DNA from 2 places in the Bilifractor sp. HCP3S3_D3 genome. Region 1 is predicted to be linked to the other one. Evidence: predicted binding sites of a transcription regulator. Region 1 holds the regulator's gene; the other holds the start of a gene.
What was found. Region 1 encodes Rex, which represses fermentation and respiration genes when NADH is low (regulators of the CRP and FNR family bind a similar motif). Its sites were predicted from a motif close to ATTGTTAANTANTTAACAAT; they were not measured.
Positions count from the first base shown of each region.

Region 1 (4,461 bases):
GCCCGCGCTCGCCGCCGCTGATGGAAGAGATCTTTTTGTATACATCATCGCCGGTAAACAGAAAGGCAGCGAGAACATTCCGGATCTCTGTTTCGGTCAGCGTAGGATAGTCGTCGGCGATCTGCTGAAAGATTGTTTTCTCCGGGTCAAGCAGCTGCTGCTCCTGATCGTAGTACCCGATATGGACCTTGGAACCGAGGACGATTTTTCCCTCATCCGGCGTCAGAAGACCGTTGATCATTTTCAGTATGGTGGACTTTCCGGTTCCGTTGTCACCGATGATCGCGACCCGCTCTCCACGCTTGATCTCAAAGGACTGATTACGGAAGAGAAGAAGCCCCGGGAATGCCTTGGACAGACCGGCCACGGTGAGCACATCCTTGCCGCTTTCCGTCCTCGGCTTCAGCTCAATGCGCATATCCGCGCTGACTTCCTGCGGCTTCTCCAGAACCTCCATTTTATCGAGCATTTTTTCTCTGGATTCCGCGCGCTTGATTGACTTCTCCCGGTTAAACTGCTTCAGCTTGGTGATGACCGCTTCCTGATGACGGATTTCTGCCTGCTGCTTCGCCCATGCGTTGTACTGTGCCTTGCGCACGATTGATTTCTTCCGGCTGTATTCGTTGTAGTTTCCCTCGAAGCTCATGGATCTTCCGTTTTCGATCTCGATAACCCGCGTGACGATGCGGTTCAGGAAATACCGGTCATGAGAGACAATGAGCACAGTTCCCGGATAATTGATAAGAAAATTCTCCAGCCACTCGATGGAGGAGAGATCCAGGTGGTTGGTCGGCTCATCGAGAAGCAGGATATCCGGCTTTGTCAGCAGGAGCTTTCCCAGAACGACCCGTGTCTTCTGGCCGCCGGAGAGGGAGCGCAGACGGCGGTCAAAATCTTTTTCCTCAAATCCGAGTCCCTTCAGGACGCCTGTGATCTCGCTCTCCGCCGCATATCCGTTCTGGAGCTCAAACTCATGCATCAGCTCTGTATAGCGGTTCATCAGCGAAACGGCCTCTTCGCCCGTGACCGTGTCCATCCGGCGCTCCATTTCCCGCAGACGCTGCTCCATATCGAGGATATCCTGCTTTGCCTTCCGGACCTCCTGATAGATCGTCTCATCGGATTCCATGTCCTGGTACTGTGCCAGATATCCCATGGTCTTGCCGTGTGTGACGGTGACTTCTCCGGTATCCGGGCTGAGAGCTCCGGTAATGATCCGGAGGAGCGTCGATTTGCCCGCTCCGTTCACGCCGATCAGAGCGGCCTTGTCCCTTTCTTCAATATGAAAGGAAATATCCTTCAGGATTTCCTCTGATCCAAATGTCTTGCTGATATTCTGACAGGAGAGAATCATATCTGTCCACCTCACACATTCGTAGCTTTTCCTGTTTGCGTCCCGCCGCTTCTCTGGCGGAGCATTTACCTTCCAATTATACCGAAAAAAAACAACAAAGCAAGGGCACCGGGAAAAAGAGAAATACTTTGACAAAAATTAGACAATTACATATAATGGTAGTAGCTTCAAGGAGGTTTTCTTATTATGAGTCAGAAAGAAATTTCGAAAGCCGTTATCAAGAGGCTGCCCCGTTATTACCGGTATCTCGGTGAACTTCAGGAGGCCGGCGTTGAGCGGATTTCTTCCGGTGAACTCAGTCAGCAGATGAAGGTGACCGCCTCTCAGATCCGGCAGGATCTGAATAATTTCGGCGGTTTCGGGCAGCAGGGCTACGGTTATAATGTGCAGTATCTTCGAGAGGAGATCGCCAAAATTCTCGGACTGGACCGCATACACAATATTATCATTATCGGTGTCGGACATCTGGGACAGGCTCTCGCGAATTATACGAACTTTGAGAAGAACAGTTTCCGTATCATCGGACTTTTCGACAATAATCCCGAATTAAAGGGCAAGGTCATCCGGGGTGTTCCAATCCGTATGACGGACGAGATTCCATCCTTTCTCCGGGAGAATGATGTCGAAATCGCGACGCTGACTCTCCCAAAGGAATACGCCATTGAGGTAAGCAAGATGCTGATCGAAAACGGCATTCACGCCATCTGGAATTTTGCGCACACCGATCTGAACCTTGTGGTACCGAAGAATGTGGCTGTTCAGAATGTTCATCTGTCCGAAAGTCTGATGCGGCTGTCCTACAACCTCAAGACACTCGAAGAGAAGTAGACACCTGCCGATACAAGACGATATAAGAGCCCCTCGCGTAGATGGGGGCTCTTTTTGGAACGGAAAAGAAAATTGTTATCGGATCTCATCAATTGGAGCAGAGAAGAGAACGTTTATCGGATCTCATGAATTGGAGCAGTGAAGAGAACGTTTATCGGATCTCATGAATTGCGCTGTTCTTCAGCAGAAAGGGAGGATACAGAATGAAACTGATCTTGAGTGCAAGGCAGCATCAGGACGCGGATCGAAGCGCTGTCGCGGCTGGAATGCCTTCCATGGTCCTCATGGAGCGGGCGGCACTTGCCTGTGCATCAGAAATTGAAAAACGGCAGTATGACATGGATCGGATCCTCGTCGTCTGCGGAACGGGAAACAATGGCGGAGACGGAGTCGCTGTGGCCCGCGTTCTCTGCGAGGAAGGATACAGCTGCACGGTTTTTCTTGCCGGACCGGAGGAAAAATTCAGTGACCAGCTGAAACAGCAGCTTCATATCATCGAGGGTTTTCCGATCCCGGTCATCCGCGCCCGCAGCACACCGGGCGCGGAACTGGAGGATTTCCATCCGGAGGATTATTCTCTTATTATAGACGCTCTTTTCGGGATCGGGCTGAAACGGGACATCACCGGAATATATGCCGAACTTATTGACCGAATCAATCATTCCGAGCTTCCTGTCGCCGCTGTCGATATGCCGTCCGGTGTCAACACCGACTCCGGCGTGATCATGGGGACAGCTGTCCGTGCGGATCTCACTGTCACGTTCACAACCGGAAAGGCAGGTCTCTACATCTATCCAGGAGCAGCCTGTGCCGGGAAGGTCAAAGTGAAGCAGATCGGAATTCCGCTTACCAGAGAAATCACGAAGGCCTGCCATCTGTATACCATCGAACACAGTGATCTTGAATATCTCCCGAAGCGTGATGAATCGGGCAACAAGGGAACCTTCCGGAAGATTCTCGTCATCGCCGGATCGCGGAATATCTGCGGGGCGGCATATCTTTCCGCAAAGGCCGCACTTCTGACCGGTGTCGGAATGGTGAAAATCTTCACAGAAGAAAATAACCGCACACCAATCTGCGCACTGTTCCCGGAAGCTCTCATTTCCACATACCGGGATGGCGCAAAAGACTTTCCACAGCTTGCAGCGGATATGAAATGGGCGGATACTGTACTGATCGGTCCAGGACTTGGAACCGGCGATACGGCGCTTTCTCTTATGCGGGAATTCCTTCGTCTGAATCAGGAAAGAAAAATACCTGCAGTTTTTGACGCTGATGCGCTGAATCTCATTGCGGCGCACAGCGACCTCCTTCGGGAAATCCGTTTTCCCTCCGTTTTCACACCACACGTTGGTGAGATGAGCCGTCTGACCGGCATCGCTCCCTCAGATATCAAGTCATCTGCCGTCAGCATCGCAAGGCATGCTGCCGAGGAGGTCCGCAACACGGTGGTTCTGAAAGACGCCGCAACGGTCACAGCGCTCCCGAATGGCAGCTGCTTCCTGAACCGGTCCGGCAACAGCGCACTATCCACAGCCGGGAGCGGAGATGTCCTGACCGGAATCATCGCCGGTCTGACCGCGCAGCACGGAGATTATACCGGTGTCGCTGCCGCACTCGGAGTCTACATTCACGGAAAATGCGGAGAGCGGGCATCCGAGAAATATTCAGAGGCCTCCGCAACTGCCGGAAACATCCTCGAATTCATCCACGAATTTCTCTGATGAACCGGCGCCGCGCCTTTTCCGCTGTCACCTCAAAGGGAGACAGAACTCTGAAATTTTCTGCTTCTTTGCTGCTTTGACTCTTTTTGCAGCCGCTTTGACTCTCTTTGTATTTGCGTTGAGCCGATTTGACTCTCTTTGCAGCCGGTTGACGATCCATCCATTCAGTGATATATTTTTAAAGTAATGTTAAAATTAGCGCGAGTTATGAAAACCGCCGGACTCTGCATACAGCTTGTGGTGTTGTATACAGCATGGCCGGTTACCGTATACGGCGCTGAATTCATATACTATTTACAATTTAATGAGGAGTGAAATTTTATGTCAGGACATTCAAAGTTTGCGAACATCAAGCACAAGAAGGAGAAGAACGACGCGGCTAAGGGCAAGATTTTTACCATCATCGGCCGTGAAATCGTGATTGCCGTGAAAGAGGGCGGACCGGATCCGGACAACAACAGCAAGCTTCGTGATGTAATCGCAAAAGCCAAGGCCAACAACATGCCGAACGATACCATTAAGCGCGGTATTGAAAAGGCTGCAGGTGCCGCGAAC
Region 1 is NZ_JBQHWP010000008.1:112,489-116,949, forward strand. Features, by position in the region: gene ACTNDI_RS06620 (ABC-F family ATP-binding cassette domain-containing protein) at 1-1,354, opposite strand, end outside; gene ACTNDI_RS06625 (redox-sensing transcriptional repressor Rex) at 1,541-2,182, shown strand; gene ACTNDI_RS06630 (NAD(P)H-hydrate dehydratase) at 2,386-3,906, shown strand; gene ACTNDI_RS06635 (YebC/PmpR family DNA-binding transcriptional regulator) at 4,228-4,461, shown strand, end outside.

Region 2 (4,461 bases), on a different contig from region 1:
AACACAGATCTCGTAAGAACGGGCTCCGCAATCTGAATGATGAAATCCGTCATCTTCATGTCGGCCAGCACCTTTTCCAGAGAAAACGCCATGATCAGAAGGATCAGGATCGGAAGCATGTCGGCAAATCCCTTGCAGATCGTCGTATAGAAATCCTCCATGCGAATGACCTTTCTCGGAATGTACATCACAAAGCAGACCAGAATGCCTACCACGACCGCAAGAAGCAGATTGCCCGTCGCGATCGCGAGAGCGACAAGCACACCCATCGGAATGATGAAATCCCAGATATTGCCTTCCTCCGTGTATCCCTCTTCGTCATGATTGTATTTGCGGCTCTTTTCGCTGTATACCATACCGGTTTCGGCGACACGCTGGTACGCCTTCTTCATCGTACCCATCTTCGGCATGACGCCAAGGCAGAACAGGAACACAATCAGAAGGGTGAAAATCGGATAGAACAGATACGGAATGGCGTGCGTATAGGCCTGAAGACCGGTAGCGTAGCCGAGCTTCTGCACGCTGTCCTGATCAGCGAAGATGCCCGCGTAGAAAACTGCCCATGTGGAGAACGGAAGCATAACGCATACCGGAGCGCCCGTCGCATCCAGCATGTAAGCCAGTGCCTCTCTCGGGATCTTTCTCTTGTCATAGACACCCTTCATGCACACACCGATGGTCAACACATTCAGATAATCATCTACAAAGATGAGAATGCCCAGAATGAAGGAAGTAAATAACGTCTTGCGTTCCGTGTTGCAAAATTTGGAAACAAGCCGTGAAAATCCATAGCTTCCCTTCGATGCCGTCAGCAGCGCAATCAGGCTGCCGAACAGTCCGCAGACGATGATGATCCAGACATTTTCAGCGAGTGTGTCCTGGATGAGCTGACACCACTTTGTCAGGAAACTCCCTTTATAATAAACCAGACACGCGAGCAGTGATCCTGCAATCAGAACCTCTGCGCACCTTTTTGTCAAGACCGCAATAACGATAATAGCCAGGATAATAAATACTGAAAGTAAACCGGTTGACATGTGCTTCACCTCACTACTTATCCAAAAACCAATCAACAGTTACTCTGGAGAGACGTCTCTGAATACCCGATACACAACACGATATATAACACAATATACACAATCCAAAAACCGTGTACAATCTTCCTCGCGCTTCGTGTGCGACAGTCCTCTCCGCATTATCAAACAGCCTTGCAGATGTCACGCAACGAGTCCAATCGACAGCTCTCTCCGCGCTATCAAACAGCCTTGCAGATGTCACGCAATGAGTCCAATCGTTCAACCGACAGTCCTCTCCGCGTTATCGGAAAATCTGCGAAAACAGAAAAGGGCATGCAGAATAAATCCACATGCCCCTTTGCACTGTCTGTATTCAGAATATAGGATACGATAAAAAAAAAAGAAGTATCCGGCTGTCTGCCAACGATACTTCCTTGTATCACAGATGTCTCTGACTTTTATTTATAGGAAAATCATAGCAACCTTTTTGCAGTATGACAATACCCGCGGTCCGGTATTTTTTTAACAGAAATCAGTTAGGTTATCGGCCTCTTCAAATTCCTTATACTGCCGCTCTGCCTTAGTTTTTTTCAACAGAAATCAGTTAGGTTATCGGCCCGCGGTTTTTCTGAAGAGCAGAAATTCCATGACTTAACGTTATCCGTGGGCAGCGATCACACGGCTCGCGCCGGTCTTCCGCCTTCTTCGACAGTTTTGATATCCTCTAGCACCATCGTCATGCTGCGGGCAAAGGAAGCGCCGGTGATTCCGCCGATGTGCGGACTGAAAATAATCCTTCGCGAAATCTCCCGCGGCTGTTCGAGCAGCACATGATCCTTCTGCACCGGCTCGCAGTCGAGGGTATCCAGTCCGGCCATTGCCAGCTTTCCGGATGCCAGGGCGTGAATCAGCGCATCATCCTCCACAAGCTCTCCCCTGGATGTATTCACGAAATATGATCCCTCCTTCATCTTGTGGAAGAAATCAAAGTCCGCCATGTATTCCGTTTCGGGCGTAACGGGAAGGTGCAGACTGACAATATCGCTCTGTTCCAGCAATCTGTCCAGCGGCAGATATTGCACGCCGTACTCCTTCTCCCTCTCTGCCGAGAGGGGATGTCTTTTATAATAGAAAATATCACGCGTTCCGTAAGCCTTCAGAAGATGTGCGGTACGCCTGGCAATATTTCCGAATCCCACCAGCCCGACCGTGCAGTCAGACAGCTCCCTCAGCGATCCTGACCGGATATATCCGCCTTTTACCTGAATCTGCCGTCCGTCCCGGACCGCCTGGTCTCCGTTCACCACATCCCGCAGCATTCCAACCATCAGAAGAACCGTCTGCTCCGCTACCGCGGAAGCATTCATTCCCTGACTGCTGCAGACATAGATCCCGCGATCAGCAGCCGCCTCTGTGTCGATCTGGTCATAAGCCACTCCCTCAGAGTGAATCATCCTGAGATTCGGCATCCCGGCGATCAGGTCACCGGATACCCTCGAGATGGCATCCGCTACAATGTAATCCGCATCCTTTGCCTGGGAAAGGTACTCGATATCCGTCAGCCCCCTCGGCATGTCTATGATCTCCAGCCTGGAGAGATACGGGTTTCCGGCTGCGTACTTCTCAATATTTCCCTTTTCCCCGATATGTAAAACCTTCATCAATAATTCCCTTTCATATATCTACTGTATAAGCTCTTCGAAAACGCAGACAGGATCGTCGCACGCGAAGCGCGCGTAAGAGACTGTATGCGATTTCGAAGGCAACAGGTATGAGGATGAAGCGCGAACGCGCGAAAGCCTCATACCTGTAGGATTGCGAAAGTGCGAAGCACGGAGCAATCCGTAGCTTATACAGTGTGTGGCACAATGTATCCGCTGAGCTGCCGGAACTTGTACCTCCGCCGGTTGTTCCTCTGATACCCGTTCTTCCATGTCTGTTCTTCTGTCGATTTTTCTATTATGCACTTCTGTCATCAGAAGGTTCAAGACCAGAAGCGCCGAACAACAAGACAAAATCTATCTGTCCTTACCTGCCTGCTGTGCAGATTCGTCATATTTTCAGGAAGCTCTTCTGATTTTTTTGTTGATTCGGTACAGAAAATTGCCTGATTATGCTATTCCCGTATTGACGAAATATCCTGAATACGATAGATTAATACTATGAAAGTATGTTAAATATTGCACAATCTTTCGGTAATCTGAAACAGACTCAGAAGTGATGACTCTGGGTGTTTTTTTGCGGTATTCACCGCAAAAGGGAAATGCAGTACTATTTCTATTGACAAGGAGGATGTCAAGTTATGAAACGTCTGAAGGTTAACAAAGAAGCCGAGTGCATGAACTGCCTCACCTGCGTTCAGGTATGTGCGAATACCTATTTCAAGAGCGACGATCTGGATCTTGCCGCTCTGCGGATCGAGACGGTAAACGAAGTATTCCCCTTCGAGACCAAACCGGTAACCTGTATTCAGTGCGGCAAGTGTGCCCGGAACTGCCCGCAGAACGCTATCACACAGAACAAATTCGGCGTTTACATGGTGAACAAGAAACTCTGCACAGGCTGCGGAACCTGCGTTGAGGTCTGCCCGATGCATGTGATGAGAAAGGATCCCGCAACCGAAAAGGCATTCAAGTGCATTGCCTGCGGCAAGTGTGCGCAGGCCTGCCCGATGGACTGCCTGTTTATTGAAGAAAAGTAATAGCCCGGAGCGACAGACGCCCGGTGAAGGCACACCGCGCAAGCGGGTCCCTCACCGGGCGTCTGTTGTATCCGCTCTTCGAAAACGCAGACAGGCTGCCTGCCGCGAAGCGCACGTAAGAGGCTGTATTCGAATGCCTATAGATTGCGGGAGTGCGTAGCACGGAGCAATCCGTAGCTTATACCGTTTGTGCCACGATGTAACATATGGTAGTTTACTGGGTGTGAAAAATTAGTGAGTACTGATTATATCTTTACTGATCCAATCTTATAAAATATAAGGATTGATGATTGAATTGATTGAGATGAAATTTGAAAGGAATTGCTCAATGATTAAGAAAACAGCCGCAATTAACGACCTCTCCGGCATGGGACGCTGTTCTCTGGTGGCGGATATTTCGGTTCTCTCCGCCATGGGAATTTCCGTGAATCCGGTACCAACCGCTGTACTGACGGCACAGACCGAATACACGGGATACTACTCCAGAGACTGCACCGCGGACCTGCCGCATTATCTCTCGCACTGGTCCTCGCTCCATGCCCGCTTCGACGGCATTCTGACCGGCTATCTGGCGGATTCCTCTCAGACCTCTTTCGTCAGAGATTTCCTGAAGCATTTCAAAAGCGGAGAAACCACACTTCTGGTCGATCCTGTCATGGGAGATGACGGCTTCACCTACGCAAATTTTTCGCCCGATCTGCTCCGCGACATGAAGGTTCTCGCCAAACAGGCCGATATCCTGAC
Region 2 is NZ_JBQHWP010000011.1:81,519-85,979, reverse strand. Features, by position in the region: gene ACTNDI_RS08230 (Na+/H+ antiporter NhaC family protein) at 1-1,037, opposite strand, end outside; gene ACTNDI_RS08225 (NAD(P)-dependent oxidoreductase) at 1,691-2,677, opposite strand; gene ACTNDI_RS08220 (4Fe-4S dicluster domain-containing protein) at 3,319-3,717, shown strand; gene ACTNDI_RS08215 (bifunctional hydroxymethylpyrimidine kinase/phosphomethylpyrimidine kinase) at 4,046-4,461, shown strand, end outside.
Region 2: the regulator Rex is predicted to act here: its motif matches at 3,186-3,205, upstream of ACTNDI_RS08220 (4Fe-4S dicluster domain-containing protein).